2 regions of the Peribacillus frigoritolerans genome follow, and region 1 is predicted to be linked to the other one. Evidence: riboswitches for the same ligand, from Rfam matches in the RefSeq annotation. Region 1 holds a riboswitch; the other holds the start of a gene.
The links. A riboswitch is a leader RNA that binds a small molecule or an ion and turns the genes downstream of it on or off. The one in region 1 is predicted to bind glycine.

Region 1 (8,256 bases):
TAAATGAAGAACACACAAAGAAAATGGCCGCAAAATCCTGTATAACGGTTACTGAATTAGCGGATACCCTATCAAGAGATTACGACATATCCTTTAGAAAAGCCCACTCCATAGCAAGTACAATTGCAAAACGGTCAATTAGTGAAGGGAAAGAGCTATATGATTGGGACACGCAAGAAATCAACAAGATCATCAATGAATTCGTTTCAGTGAACATAGCAGAAGATGAATGGAAAAAAATAATCTCCCCCGAGTATTTTGTGGAAATTAGAAGCATTCAAGGCGGGCCCTCCCCTAAAGAGGTTACGAGAATGATTGTAAATAGAAAACAAAAACTGGAACAAGATTTGCAGGAATACAAGGAAATGGTCAAAGCATTGAATGATGGCAGGAAGGCTTTAGTGGATTATTAAAGGTACGGGGTATAAAGGAAATGAGTCTTAACGCGCATGAAACTCACGAGTAAAAGCGTGAAATTCGAGTATTTGGCTCGTAAGCATTAGCATTTTACTGAGAAAGCTTCATATTTCATGATATATAGTCATTCTTTATTAGGGTGGCTATTTATTTTGGATTTTTATTGCAACTGAGATATCCCTATTGACAATAAATGTAGATTATTTCCAATAAAAATGCTATTATTTGTAAAATATATAATATGAGGCGGAATGTAAATGTCAAATAGATCTCAGTTCGGTGTTATCCTGATTTTAATAGCTTTCGTAATATCGATTACCTTTTGCTTTAATCCGGAAGCCTTATTAAGAGGTGGATATGACTTAGCTATTGATGGCCTGGTAGTATCCAGAGCCTTGATGATTATTTTTTCATTGTATTTATTAGTTAAAATAGGGGATTTGTTTATAAACAGAAAAGATTAATAGTCTAAAATGAGACTTCCTATAATCAATCTTGAGAAAAAGGACATTATGCTTTGGATGTCGATAATAAGGAAGGCTCAGTCTTTTGACTGAGCCTTCCGATGTTTATTATCCAAAATAACCTTCATATATCGTTAACGGATTTAGGTTCCAACTGAACCGCGTGCTTTCTGAAAGCAAGACTTACCGTCATCATCACAATGAAATTGACTGCCAATGCGATGATTCCCACATTCAAATCTTTCGCTGCTTGTGGCAAGGATGGAAACAAGGTCCCTATTGTCGATTGACTGAGTGTAATGCAGATTACGATGGCCAATCCGGTAATGATGCCGGCAATTGCGCCAAATTTATTGATCGGATTGTTCCTTTTCAGACTAAAGAGAAGGGACGGGAAAAGCTGTGTGATGAGACTGTATCCCATAAGAATTAATGCCGACATCGTTTCGCCGCCGTTTAAGGTGAAGTAGACGGCTATAAGGGCAATGACTGGAACAAGGAACTTTGCCAATCGTACAACATGGCGATCGGATACTGCAGGTGCAAATTCCTTATAGACGTTTTTCGCGAGCAGTGTAGCGACGCTCATCAAAAGCATGGATCCCGGCACCAATGCGGTCAACAATCCAGCTCCGCCGATTATGCCTATAAACCATGGTTCAAAGGTCTCAATCGAAAGGCGCAGCAATGAGAGGTCTGCATCTGCCCCAACGAGTCCGGGCACTTTCAATATAGCTGTAAACCCAACGAAAAAGACGAATAACAGCATGAGTGTATATAATGGGCTGATAATGGCATTTTTTCGAAATACCTTGCCGCTGCGTGCTGAATAAACAGCGCTGAAAACCTGGGGCCACATATAGAAACCGAATACGAGCAATATTACCGTGGAGATGAACCATGATACGCTAAGTCCCTGATCTGGGAACTTTAGAAAACCAGGCTTGGCCGCATCAATCGCTTCAAACATCGGCTGAAATCCGCCAAAGTAATGAATCGGCAGATAAATCCCCAAAAATCCTATTATGGCAACCATCATGATATCTTTAATGACCGCTGTCCAAACTGATCCGTGTATACCGGAGATCATCACATAAATGGTAAGGCTGATCGCCCCCATCCAAACTGCCTCAGACATAGAGATGGCACCATAAGATGCTTCTGAGACAATGATCCCCAATCCTTTCAGCTGCACGACGATCACTGGAATCATCGACACCACACCGACAAGCGCAGCCAAAACTCCTAAACCGGGACTCTTATATTTGCTTACAAAGAAATCGGATTGAGACATCAGTTTATTTTCCTTGGCATATCTCCAAATTTCCGGCAGGAGCCAATAGGATAATACGTAAGACAAAGTAATGTAAATTAGAACATATAGAGCGGGTGCGCCCTTGCCATAAGCCCAGCCGCTGCCGCCAAGGAAGGAGAAGGTCGTATAGATTTCCCCGGCCATCAGCAGAAAGACGAATATCGCACCAAAACCGCGTCCGCCCACCGTCCATTGTTCCAAGTCCATATCTTTTCCTTTTGAAGAGCGTATGCCTAAAAATATCGATAGAAGTAAAAATGCTAAAATGATTAAGAGAGCAATATTCATTCCTGGTCACCTTCCCGATTCCTGGGATCCAGCTTATACATGATGCCCAGTATGGCAGAGGTAAGGACCACCCACATAGCCATCCAGAACATATTGAAAGGCATCCCTAATACATATGGTTCTATTTTATTAACAAAAGGCAGAAATCCTAGTATGCCTATAAAAGGAACTAGAGTAAGAATATATATAATCTTCATAAACAAACCCCTCCGTTTTAATAAAGTGAAACGCCCACCAATGGGGTTTATTCTTTAATGCCACTGATGGATGGGTGAACCAAACCGGAATGAAAAATTCATACATGACGGAAAAGGTCCGATAATATATATTAGCTTACACTATTTTGATATAAAATTTAATGCAGTTGCCTGATATATTTGAGCAACTGTGCGCAGACAGCCGAACCCTGATATGTTCATAAGACAGATAAAGCCTTGAATTCATAGTGAGTTCAAGGCTTTTTTCCTTTAGCTATCTTTTTTTTCGATAGTTATATAGTATCACCAAGAGTATGAACCAGATTGGGGTCAAGAGCAGTGATAGTCGTGTAGCTTCAGCGAATAGCATAACAATAAGGATGAACAGGAATAATCCTAAAATGGCGTAATTGACAAAGGGTGTAAAAGGAGCCTTGAAAGTCGATTCGGCTCTTAGGTCAGGCCTTGTTTTCGAATATTTGATATGGGAGATCAAGATAATGCTCCATACCCATATGAAACAGATGGCACTGATGGTCGTCACGACAGTAAATGCCTGTTCCGGTATCAGCTTGCTTAATAATGCCCCTATTGATACAACGATTGTGGATGTTAATAAGGCATTGCCCGGAACAGCCTGTTTATTTAATTTTTCCAGTTTAGCAGGGGCTTCGCCATTCCTGCTTAACATATAAAGTATTCGGCTCGTTGAAAATAAACCGCTGTTGCATGCAGAAGCAGCGGAAGTCAAAACGACGAAGTTGATGATCCCTGCAGCGACAGGAATGCCGATTAACGCAAAGACCTCTACAAATGGGCTGCTCGTGGCATCCAGTTGTGTCCATGGGTTGACGCAGAGAATGACGAATAGTGCACCAACATAGAAAAGTAAAATCCGGACAGGGATTTTATTGATGGCAGATGGAATGTTCTTTCTCGGGTTTGCCGTTTCTGCTGCGGAAACCCCGACCAATTCGACACCGACAAATGAGAAGACGACCAGTTGTAAAGATAACAGGAATCCGGAAATGCCATTGGGGAACATGCCCCCATGATTCCATAGGTTGGTTAGGGAAACCGTTCCGGTATTGGTATTGAAGCCGATGATCAAAAGGATGATTCCCACGATGATCAAGGCGATGATCGTAATTACTTTAATGATGGCAAACCAGAATTCCAATTCACCAAATAACTTAACGGTCAATAGGTTCAATCCTAAAAGAATGACCAGGCATATTAGAGCCGGAATCCATTGAGGGATATCGAACCAATATTGTATATAGACGCCGACAGCTATGATATCGGCCATTGCGGTCATAATCCAACAGAACCAATATGTCCAGCCTGTCACGAAGCCGGCCCATGGACCGACATATTCGGTTGCAAATTCAGTGAATGATGCATACCCTGCATTGGATAAGAGCAATTCACCTAGTGCCCTCATCACAAAAAACAAGGCAATCCCTATTATAAGATAGGAAAATAAAATAGAAGGACCTGCCAATTGTATGGCTTTTCCGGAACCTAAAAATAATCCGGTGCCAATGGTTCCTCCTATTGCAATCAGTTGTACATGTCTATTTTTTAAATCTCTTTTTAATTCTTGTTTAGCCAATTCCTACGCCCCCGTTTTTTTATAGTCTTGGTAGTGAATGAGTTTACCTGCATGGTCTTGGAGAGAGGGACGTGATTTTTTCGTCCAGCTTGCCTTTCCCATTGGTTTTAAAGCTGTTGTTTTTAGTCCAACCACAAAATGGACAATAAAAAAAAGAGATTGGATAATACCAATCTCTTAAAGGGTTCAGAATAACAATTTTATCATTCGTTACTCTTCTGTCCTTTTGCCTGAGATTGTGAATCCTTCGGCGCTGCATCTTGTACAGTCTCTCCAGAAGCTGCTCCTGCTATAGTGTCATCCATAGCATTCATCGCTTGCTTGTATGCGGTTGTGAATAAATGTCGTCAGTGATAATCTACCACTGCTGAATCATTCATTATGCTTATAAAATAATATTGGAATTCTATCATCTATTTTTCGGTAGGTCAACAAGTTTTTTTGAAGTGAAAAAGGCAATATCTGCAGTTTTATAGTGATCTTAATTTTTATTAAGGTACTTGAAAAATTTATTTTTTGGATGATCACTATTATGAAATATTGATCATCATTTTTTTGAAATGATATTTTTAGATTAGGGAAATTGCCAAGATATATTTGGCAACTGTTTATTTCAAAAATACAATTGTATTTTTACAGAATATTTACTATTATAAGATAAGAAAACATAATTGAAGTGTTATTGATATTTTTTCTTCGATAGAGCATTTCTAATCGCAATAATTAATAGAGAGTCGTTCGTGGTAAGGATAGAAAAGCATTACCGATATTGCATCTGGGGGAGTTAAACATGTCGAACAAGGAATTAAAGAGAGGGCTGGAAGCACGTCACATTCAAATGATAGCTTTGGGCGGAACCATCGGTGTCGGGTTATTCATGGGATCGGCGAGCACGATCAAATGGACCGGGCCCTCTGTAATGCTTGCTTATGCCATCGCAGGTATTTTTATATTTTTCATCATGCGTTCCATGGGTGAGATGCTTTATTTAGAACCGACTACAGGTTCATTTGCAACCTTTGCGAGCAGCTATATACATCCTTTGGCAGGTTATATGACTGCTTGGAGCAATTGGTTTCAATGGGTAATCGTCGGAATGTCCGAAATCATCGCGGTTGGGTTGTATATGCAATATTGGTTCCCGGAGTTACCGGCCTGGATACCAGGTGTGGTCGCCATGATCATCTTGGGGGCGGCCAACCTCATTTCCGTCAAATCCTTCGGGGAATTTGAATTCTGGTTTGCGCTTATAAAAATCATAACGATTGTATTGATGATCGTTGCCGGCGTTGGCCTTATCTTCTTTGGAATAGGGAATGGCGGGGATGCGATTGGATTATCGAATCTTTGGGAAAATGGCGGCTTCTTTACGGGAGGCTGGACAGGATTCTTCTTTGCGCTTTCCCTTGTCGTGGCATCCTATCAAGGCGTTGAGCTTATCGGCATCACAGCCGGAGAAGCGAAAGATCCAACGAAGACCGTAACAAAAGCGATCCAGTCGATCATATGGCGCATTTTAATTTTCTATATTGGCGCCATATTCGTCATCGTGACAGTCTTCCCTTGGGATCAACTGGATGACTTAGGAAGCCCATTCGTTTCAACCTTTGCAAAAATAGGTATCACAGCAGCAGCAGGAATCATCAATTTTGTCGTAATCACTGCGGCAATGTCTGGATGCAACAGTGGTATTTTCAGTGCAGGGCGTATGCTTTACACACTGGCATTGAATGGCCAAGCTCCGAAAATCTTTGCTAAAGTATCTAAAAATGGAGTGCCGGCATATTGTACGATCGCTGTACTTTTAGGATTGGGCATCGGGGTTATCCTGAATTACCTTGCACCGCCGCAATTATTCCTTTATGTGTACAGTGCGAGTGTATTACCTGGGATGATTCCATGGTTTGTTTTACTGATCAGTGAGCTTAAATTCAGAAAGGTAAATGCCGCTGAAATGGAGAAGCATCCGTTCAAGATGCCGTTGGCCCCTTTCAGTAACTATGCGACAATAGCCTTTTTACTGATGGTGCTGGTCGGTATGTGGATCAATCCTAGTACAAGGATTTCCTTGGTTGTCGGAATCGTTTTCCTAGCCTTGGTCGTAGCAAGTTATTACATCCTGAAAATGGATAAACGAACACCGTTGGATGCTAAATCCGATGATGAAATTTCGGGATAAGCAACTCAATTGGAAAGCCCTTCTCTTAATTCGAGAAGGGCTTTTTTGTCTTTGGTGATCAATTGTTGGAATTCACGAGTAAATCAGCGGAATTCACGAGTAAACCAGCGAAATTCACGAGTAAAACGGCAAAACTCACGAGTAAACAAGTGAAACTCACGAGTAAACAAGTGAAACTCACGAGTAAAACGGCGAAACTCACGAGTAAACCAGCGAAATTCACGAGTAAAGCTGCGAAACTCGAGTAAACCAGCGAAATTCACGAGTAAAGCTAATTAGCCCCCGTAACAAGGGATGCCAGCAGTGGGTCGCTTATGGAATGTGTCTTCCTGACAGATTTTTTCATAGGATGTAACATCATCTTACCCGAGGAAGGGGTTATATTTTGGAAAGAACAAAGCTTACCGGGCGGGTCGTTACACCTAATGATGCTGAGTATGAGCATGCCAGGATAAATAATAACTTAAGTTTTTCTAAATTCCCAAAGGTCATTGTGTTTTGTCAAAATTCCAATGATGTGTTGAATTCATTGAAGTGGGCCCGGGAAAATCATACACCTTTCCGGGTTAGGAGCGGCAGGCATAGTTATGAAAATTTTTCATTAGTGAATGGCGGTCTAATCATTGATATAAGTGAAATGTACAATATCAAGGTCAACCGTGAAAAAATGATTGCAAAAATCGAAGCAGGAGCTGATTTAGGTCAAGTATATAATATGCTATGGAAGTATGGCACGACGATTCCGGCTGGGACCGAAAGCGGTGTTGGTCTTGTAGGCCTTACGCTTGGCGGTGGAATAGGTATGTTATCGAGACGCTTTGGACTTACTTGTGACAATTTGCTTGAAATAGAAATGGTAAGGGCGTGCGGAAAGAGGGGCGCTAAACTCATTAAAGCAAATAGGAAAATTAATAGTGATTTATTTTGGGCATGCTGCGGGGGAGGAGGGGGAAACTTTGGCATAGTCACTTCTCTTACCTTCAGGGTACACCCCGTATCAAGGGTATCGATTTTCTCCGTCACATGGGGATGGGAAGATTTTGAAGCGGTGTTTGAAGCCTGGCAGGATTGGGCCCCTCAAGTTGAAGAGTGTTTAACTTCAGAAATCGAATTCAAGTCAAAGGAAGTAAACCAAATTATCGCTCAAGGTGAATTTGTTGGGCCATCATATAGGTTGCAGCAGCTTCTAAAGCCTTTGACGAGAGCAGGTTCTCCAGCAAATATCATGATAAAGGAAGTTCCGTACATTGATGCTGTGCAATTCTTTAATGATCCAAGTGGAAATCGACCGGCCCATCGCAAGCGGTCGGGGTCTTTCATAGAAAAACCTTTTCAACGGCAAGCAATCTTGACGATGAAGCATTTTTTGGAAAACGTTCCAAATGAAAATGCAGCCATTTGGCACCAATCCTTAGGAGGGGCCGCTGGCCGTGTGGCCCCAAATGAAACGGCTTTTTATTATCGGGATGCCATCATCGCCCAGGAGTATCTGGCTACATGGACGAATCCAGAAGAAGAGCGGCAAAACATCCATTGGATTAAAGAACTTAAATGCGCTTTGTCACCATATACTACAGGTGACTACGTGAATTGGCCGGATATCCTCATCGAAGATTGGCCAACTGCGTACTATGGAGAAAATTTCAAGCGGCTTCGGGAAGTGAAAACGAGATATGATCCGTACAATACGTTTAAATTCCCTCAAAGTATACCGCCTTTAAAGAAGTGGGTCTGAAAAAGCTTGGATGCACCAAAAACATTCGTTATTAAAAGGCCTATTC
Region 2 (8,256 bases), 2.6 Mb from region 1:
AAAAATACGGCAGACTTGATGCGGAGCTACTTCATTACAGTCGTTTTATACTGGAGAAAATTGAAGAGAGAATGAATGTAATCTTAAAAATCATTCAGCCTCTCATGTTTTCACTGATAGGTCTGTTGATCGTGTCCATTTATTTGGCGGTTTTGCTGCCGATGTTCTCACTGCTCGAAAGTATATAGAATTTTATTATTGTATTCCGGAGGTGAAAATGCTCGAAGGCCATCTGGTATTCAGGTGGTTTCAGGAGCATGATGGATATGTTGAAGAAAGTGATGAATGAACGTGGTTTTACACTAATTGAAATGCTTATTGTTTTACTGGTAATTTCCATCCTTTTGATTATAACAATCCCCAATATCACAAAGAACCAATCTACGATTCAGTCCAAAGGATGTGAAGCATTCGTGAAGATGGCCCAAGCACAGGTACAGGCTTATGAGATTGATAATGCTAAACTGCCCGGAAGTATCGGGGAATTGGAAAGTCAAGGCTATCTCAAACAGACATCCTGTCCTAATGGGGATGATATTAGTTTGGATAGTAAAGGAAAGATAACGGTCGTTGAGTAGGAGAGAAGGGAATATACGGCATTCCGATGGGGGGTATACACTATCTGAAACCCTTATTGTCCTCGTTATTGTTGTACTCCTGATTTCCATCGGTCCTAATCTATATCCTAGCTTCACTAAAGGCATGGAAAATAGGCTATTTCTTTCTCAATTCCATGAAGATCTCTTCTATGCACAACAGTATGCCATCAGTCATGAGAGCTTCATTTACCTCCATATAGATAATGCCAAAAAGGTTTATACCGTTTCGTCTTATACGGAGGGGATCGTTCTAGAGAGAAGCATACCAAAGGATATTCAGTTTTTAAGTGACACTTTGGGGTTCAGCTTCCATTTTAATCAGTATGGAAATGCTTCAAAAGCCGGGACGATTATGATTGATACATCAAAAGGAATGTACAAATTAGTCCTCAATATCGGTAAAGGGAGGTTCAGGATTGAGAAATTGTAAAGGTTACGTTTACCTTGAGCTGATGGCCGCATTTTCCATTTGTATTTTCCTGGTCCTTGCCATTTTACCGATTCTTGAAGAGTTAATGACGCATCGGAAAGATATTGCCGTAAGGACAGAAGCCCACCATTTATTATATGAAAGATTGACGGCGTTCATGGATGGGGAGATAAAAGCAATTGGTCAGGAAATCTTCTACAAAAAAAAATCCTATGAATTGGTTTGGAAGGACCATGGGGATTTCCCGGGGATGATTGAAGGGTGTGTACGTTATGAAGATGAATCGGGTAATCTTGAATCCATTTGTGATGCTGCGAAAAAATGATGGCTTTACGATGATTGAAATGTTTTTTTCATTAATGATATTAATGACGACGTCCCTTTTTGTTCTACAGCTTTTTTCAATCATTCACAACCAGATGGGGTCCGTTGATGAATTACATTCTAAAGAGTGGGAGGTCTTTACCATGCAAATGAAGCAGGAGGTCCGGAGTTCCAAAGCTCAGGATGTAATGGGAAATAAATTATATTTGCTGCATTCAGATGAACAATTATCATCGTTTGAACAATATGAAGATAAGGTCCGAAGACGAGTGAATGGTATGGGGCATGAGGTCATCTTACAGAACATTTCGAAATTCGGGGTTGAGAAGGATGGCAGTGTCATTGTTATAAATATAACGGATAAAGCAGGGACTACTTTCAGTCGAAGATTTCATCCTTTCTTTAGGAATGTCACGAAAGTCGATGAATAATCAAAAAGGAGTCGTTTTCCCGATGGTCATGATTGTAGCGAGTGTTTTCATCATGTTCACGATACTAATGATCGATCAGTTTATCATCGATAAAAAGTTTTATAAAGAAGTGGAAGAATCGCTTGTGGCCGACCATCTTGTCCATTTAGCGATCAAGGATGTGACGGCAGAGTGGGGCGAAGAGATCCCCAAAATCATCCAGGGGGAAATTTCATACCCTAATGGTGTGGTGCGGTATTCCTTAATGAAAGAAGAAGGGCCTTACGTCTATATCGAGTTTTCTTCCACGACTAAAAATGACCGCGAGGGAAGGGTCATCATTCAATATGATAAAGAAGCGGGGGAAGTGAAAGAATGGTTGGAAAAGCAGGCTGTGTAATACGCAAAATCAACATTAAACGGAAAGCGACAGGTACACGTGTTCAGGGAACAAGCGAAAGAATAAAAGAAGCGTAAACGGGGCATACTTTGCATAGGGTGATGATTTTATATGTCTACAAACGCTTATATTAAATATCTGACTCAGCAGCTTGTCGAGTATTTTAATCTGACGAAAAAAGAACGAAAAGAAAAGCGCCGACACAGAAAAGAGGATAAAAATCATGGTATGTCCCATTGGTTTGGCATTGTCCCTTTTGCTTTGTCGATGTTCGTAAGGAAAAATATCAAAAAATAAAACAGATGTCCTGAACTTAGGGCATCTGTTTTTTTATTGTTCTTACTTATCCCAATGCCCTATCTGAAAGGTAAAATAACCCTCCGTTGATGATGGATATTCGGATGTTGGGTTCATATTGAGCTTTTAAGGCATCTTTTTCGGTAAAATAGCTCTCACTTTTTTCGTCCATATCCTTGTAAAAATGCTCCAATAAATTCAAGTCATTCTGCCAGCGAAGCATTGCTTCCTCTGCCCAGGAATGGTCATCATCCTCGAAACTGGTCCTGATGTATGTATCGAGTCTTGCCAATCCGCTCTTGGGCATGATGAGCGGTGAAAGCGTAAAGGAGTAATCCGGTATTTTTGGGGTGACCTTTATCGGTAAAACCCGATGGTGAAATCTTTCCATGATCTCACCTGAGATTAAATTCAGTCCGATCGACATGAAGGTATCCTTTTTACGGTCGCATTGATAGGATATTTTCACATTCAGGGTCAGCCAAGGAAACAAAGGATTATTTCCCCCTTTTGTTGGAGGGGTATCCTCAAAAAGTCTAGTATACCCTGCCAGCTTTTTGGTAGATTGAATAATCTGGTGAAGGCGAGGGGAGCCAAAATGAATCATTTCTCCCTTTAAATCGGATGGAGCTTGTTCTGGATCGGTAATGAAAGTCATCTGTGCTGGGTTCGGAACGCCACCTGTTTTTTCTAGATAATGCCAATAAAAGGGTCTGTTCATTAATTCTTTATCCATATCAATCGTCAATTGGACTGTAAGGTGGGTTGGTGCATTATCCAGTATTTCACAATCGTTGGCTTTAAAGTAAGTTAATAAAAAATCATGAATTTCCCGTTGCTGCATGAACCTCACCTTCCTTCATTGATTGAGCGAATTGGATTAACGATGAAAAATTATCCATCTTAATTTTCATTTCACCCTCTGTTTTGGATTCGCCGACCACATCAATCAAATATTCTTCAATGTTGTTAATATCCAGTTTGGTTAGAATATCATCCAATTCGCCGATTACTTTCTCGAATAAATTTATTTTTTCATATAGTAACTTCAGAATATGTTCTTCTACTGTATTTTTCGTGGCAAAGTTATAAATCATCACATCTTCTTCCTGACCAAGGCGGTGTATCCGTCCAATTCTCTGTTCGAGCCTCATCGGGTTCCATGGCAGGTCAAAATTAATCAAGTGATGGCAAAACTGAAGGTTTATCCCTTCCCCGCCAGCTTCTGTTGCAATTAATACCTGTATATTCTTTTGGAATAATTCTCGCATCCAGTCTTTCTTTCCGCGCTTAAAACCGCCTCGGAAAGGAACTGAAGAAATTCCATTCTGCTGTAGGTACCATTGTAGATATAGCTGAGTCGCCCGGTATTCGGTAAAGATAATGACTTTATCATCAATTTTCTTGATCAGTTCCAAAGCTTTTTCAGCCTTGGAGTTCTGAACCGTTTCATTCACTTTAGAAAATAAATCATCAAGCTTTGCCAAAAAGTCAGGGGAAGGCTGATCATATTTAGCTTTCATATTCTTTAATGTATAAAAGACCGCCTCTCTGCTGCTGCATGCTTCCCTTTGGAGAGTGAGAGCCGAAAATGCGCTTCCTTTAGAACCATCCGAAATAGGTTTGAATTTGGAAACGGCATCGTACAATGCTTGTTCCGTTGGAGAAAATTCAATGGTGATGGTCTCCACATGCCGTTTTGTCCATTCAATGCCAGTATCGGCCCGCCGGTTTCGAATCATGACAGTATTGACAAGTTCCTTTAGGTGTTCATCTTCAATTATGTTCCGGCCTTTACCTTTATACTTTTCCGAAAAAAGTGAGGCATTTCCCAAGTGGCCCGGTTTCAATAACGAAACGAGGTGGAAAATTTCCTCGACTTTATTTTGAATCGGAGTGGCTGTCAGGAGTAAACAAAATTTCTTTTTCAGATTTTGGACGAATTCATAGTTCTTTGTCTTATTATTTTTAAGTTTATGAGCTTCATCAATAATGATGAAGTCGTATTCCTGCTTGAAAATGATATCTCGATGTGGAGCGCGTTTGGCTGTATCAATGGATGAAATGACCACATCACAGGAGTCCCAAACATAACTTTTTCTCTGAACGACTGCCGGTATATGAAACTTGGTATTCAATTCAAAAGCCCATTGTGTGACAAGGGAAGCCGGAACAAGGATCAAAACTTTTTTTACAAGGCCCCTAATCATATACTCTTTTAGTATCAATCCAGCTTCAATTGTTTTTCCGAGCCCTACCTCATCAGCTAAAATGGCCTTTCCATTCATCTTTTCCACCACTTGCTTGGCTGCTTCCAATTGATGCGGAAGCGGGGTTAACTGCGGAAGGTGCTTGGGCGCCTGTAAACCTTCAAAATCAGGGATGATAAGATTTTCCTCCATTTGAACCGCCAGCTTATAAAGCTCCCAATTCCCCCATGGACCGTCATTTTCCATCTTTTGCAGAAACTCGTCAGTCCATTCAGAATTAAAGGATATATTGATTTTCATAGAAATAACTCCCTCTTAAATCATAATTTCCTTAATAAAAGGTCAAAACCCGAACATTTCATATGTGAAGTAAGAAAAATATTTCTCTTCAAAAGATATTGCAGAGATAAGTTTCTTAGGGTAGGATATAAGTATATTTAGAAAATTCCAATTTCCAAACGCTACAAAGAATCTTTGTACATCGATTTTGCAGTTCGCGTTTTCTTAGTATGGGCTATAGGCTCCTAATTTATCCAAGATTACTGAAGGAGACCAATCAAACGGTTTCTGAAGTTTCAGGAGAATTGGCAGAGAATGCATTCCACGATGCTCAGGGGTTTTACCGATGCTTGGTGGCTTATTCGCTTCCTTTCATTGGTAGACCATTTATATGCGGGTGAAGATAAGGGGAGAGACTACGGATGTAGCGCCGAAGGAGCAAACTTAGCAGTGAATCTCTCAGGCAAAAGAACTCTTATTGGACGCAACTCTGGAGAGCGCCGCCCATTTTGGGACGGCCACCAAAGGGGAAAACCTATTACATAGGTAAACTTTCAGGTTTCAGGACAGAGAAAAAGCTCAAACGGGCTTTCTCTGTCCTTTTTTGTGCTTTTTTCACATCATGAATCAGGAAATATCTGATGCGTAATGACAAGAAGCTTTTGATAATGAAGCCAATTAATTAAAAAAAATCTGAAGGGGGTCATTTTTTGACCAATTTAAAAAGAACACCACTATTTGAGGTTTATCGTGAATACGGAGGTAAAACGATTGATTTTGGCGGCTGGGAACTTCCTGTCCAATTTTCGGGTATAAAGGACGAACATGAAGCCGTACGAACAAAAGCGGGGTTATTCGATGTTTCCCATATGGGTGAAGTCGATGTTAAGGGTCCCGGAAGCCTTTCCTTTTTACAGAAGATGCTGACCAATGATATATCAAAGCTGCAACAGGGCGGTGCCCAATATACCGCCATGTGTTATGAAAACGGAGGCACGGTCGATGATCTTATCGTGTATAAAAGGGCTGAGGACGACTATCTGCTCGTGGTCAATGCAGCGAATACAGAAAAAGATTTCAATTGGCTGCAAGCTAATTTAACGGAAGATGTCCAAATTACGAATGTATCGAGTGACTATACACAGCTGGCACTTCAAGGACCAGCTGCAGAGAAGATATTACAAAAACTATCGGGAAATACTGCCTTAAGTGAAATAGGATTTTTCAAGTTCAAGGAAAATGTCATGATTAACGGCATCTCCACGCTGGTATCCCGTACTGGGTACACTGGTGAGGATGGCTTTGAGATATATAGTGACAGTGAAAATGGTCCTGCCCTTTGGAAGGCGATTATGGATGCCGGAAACGAAGAGGGGGTTCAGCCGATTGGTTTAGGTGCTCGTGATACCCTGCGTTTTGAAGCGAAACTGCCGCTGTATGGGCAGGAGCTTTCAGCGGACATCACCCCGATAGAAGCCGGGATTGGTTTTGCAGTAAAAGTGGATAAGGAAGTTGATTTTTTCGGGAAAGCCGTTCTTGCTGAGCAAAAGGAGAAAGGAGCTTCCCGCAAGCTTGTGGGAATTGAAATGATTGACCGTGGCATTCCACGTCATGGGTATAAGGTCTACAGCGGTGATAAAGTCATTGGCGAGGTCACGACCGGTACCCAATCACCAACGTTGAAGAAAAACGTGGGTTTGGTACTTATCGATAAGGAATTTTCGGTGCTGGATGCGGAAGTCGAAGTGGAAATCCGTTCCAAACGTTTGAAAGCCGTTATAATACAAACACCTTTTTATAAAAAACCACGTAAATAGAGGGGAATGGTCATTAGATGAAACATCGTTATTTACCCATGACAGAGCAAGATAAACAAGAAATGCTGAAAGCGATAGGGGTATCCACTGCTGAAGAACTTTTCAGTGATATCCCTGAAAGCGTTCGTTTTCAAGGAGAATACGATATCAAGCCTGCTAAATCTGAACCTGCATTAATGAAAGAATTATCAAGGCTTGCTGCCAAGAATGCGGACCTTAAAAACTATGCTTCCTTCCTTGGTGCGGGTGTCTATGACCATTACGCGCCGGTCATCGTCGATCATGTTCTATCCCGTTCTGAATTTTACACGGCTTATACACCCTATCAGCCTGAAATTTCACAGGGGGAGCTTCAGGCCATCTTTGAATATCAAACGATGATATGTGAATTGACGGGCATGGATGTGGCTAACTCCTCCATGTATGACGGCGGTACAGCGCTGGCTGAAGCAGCCATGCTTGCTTCAGGCCAGACACGACGCAAAAAGATTCTCATTTCAGGAGCCGTTCATCCTGAATCAAGAGAAGTCGTTAAGACATATGCGAAAGGGCAACGCGTGGAAGTGATCGAAATTCCTTTTAAAGACGGTGTGACGGACTTAGCTGCTTTAAGGGAATTGGCGAATGAGGACATTGCAGGAGTGATCGTGCAATATCCGAACTTTTTTGGCCGCATCGAGCCATTGAAAGAAATGGAGGAAATCATTCATGGCGTCAAGTCGATGTTTATCGTTTCCAGTAATCCGCTTGCATTGGGAGCATTGACATCCCCTGGTGCACTTGGTGCAGATATCGTAACGGGGGATGCTCAGCCATTCGGCATTCCAGCGGCATTCGGTGGACCTCATTGTGGATATTTTGCCGTTACTAATAAACTTGTTCGGAAAGTTCCGGGCCGACTCGTCGGTCAAACAGTGGATGAAAATGGTAAACGGGGATTTGTACTGACGCTTCAAGCTCGTGAACAGCACATTCGCCGTGACAAAGCCACATCCAACATTTGTTCCAATCAAGCTTTGAATGCGTTGGCAGCTTCTGTTGCAATGACCGCGCTTGGGAAAAAGGGTGTCAAAGAAATGGCCGTGCAAAATATTCAAAAAGCTCATTATGCGAAAAAAGCAATTATGGCAAAAGGGGTGGAAGTGATATTCGATGGTCCTTCGTTCAATGAATTTGTCATTAAACTGCCTGCTTCGTTTTCAGAAATCAATAAAAACCTTTTTGAAAAAGGGATGATCGGTGGCTTTGATTTAGGGACGGTTTATCCTGAGCTGAAAGACCATATGCTGGTTGCGGTAACTGAACTTAGAACAAAAGAAGAAATTGATGCACTTGCGCAGGAATTGGGGGATCAACATGAATAATCAAGATCAATCACTCATTTTTGAAATCAGTACTTCCGGTCGAATCGGGTACAGTCTGCCAGAAATGGATGTTGCAACTATTCCGCTCGAAGAAATTCTTCCTGCCGACTACATCCGTGAAGAAGA

Region 2: it holds a riboswitch for glycine, as region 1 does, so the genes downstream of both, gcvT (glycine cleavage system aminomethyltransferase GcvT) here and ABOA58_RS03285 (amino acid permease) in region 1, are expected to answer to the same signal.

The regions. Positions count from the first base shown of each region.
Region 1 covers NZ_CP158190.1:680,888-689,143, forward strand. Annotated here, with positions in the region: gene argH (argininosuccinate lyase) at 1-413, shown strand, start outside; gene ABOA58_RS03270 (hypothetical protein) at 675-881, shown strand; gene ABOA58_RS03275 (sodium:solute symporter family protein) at 1,006-2,484, opposite strand; gene ABOA58_RS03280 (DUF3311 domain-containing protein) at 2,481-2,681, opposite strand; gene ABOA58_RS03285 (amino acid permease) at 2,956-4,296, opposite strand; glycine riboswitch at 4,505-4,583, opposite strand; gene ABOA58_RS03290 (amino acid permease) at 5,087-6,475, shown strand; gene ABOA58_RS03295 (hypothetical protein) at 6,541-6,723, shown strand; gene ABOA58_RS03300 (FAD-binding oxidoreductase) at 6,861-8,210, shown strand.
Region 2 covers NZ_CP158190.1:3,686,910-3,695,165, reverse strand. Annotated here, with positions in the region: gene comGB (competence type IV pilus assembly protein ComGB) at 1-188, shown strand, start outside; gene comGC (competence type IV pilus major pilin ComGC) at 267-578, shown strand; gene comGD (competence type IV pilus minor pilin ComGD) at 571-1,029, shown strand; gene ABOA58_RS18065 (hypothetical protein) at 1,016-1,354, shown strand; gene comGF (competence type IV pilus minor pilin ComGF) at 1,302-1,784, shown strand; gene comGG (competence type IV pilus minor pilin ComGG) at 1,777-2,163, shown strand; gene ABOA58_RS18050 (YqzE family protein) at 2,275-2,460, shown strand; gene ABOA58_RS18045 (YqhG family protein) at 2,507-3,304, opposite strand; gene ABOA58_RS18040 (DEAD/DEAH box helicase) at 3,282-4,970, opposite strand; glycine riboswitch at 5,347-5,434, shown strand; glycine riboswitch at 5,438-5,521, shown strand; gene gcvT (glycine cleavage system aminomethyltransferase GcvT) at 5,660-6,766, shown strand; gene gcvPA (aminomethyl-transferring glycine dehydrogenase subunit GcvPA) at 6,784-8,130, shown strand; gene gcvPB (aminomethyl-transferring glycine dehydrogenase subunit GcvPB) at 8,123-8,256, shown strand, end outside.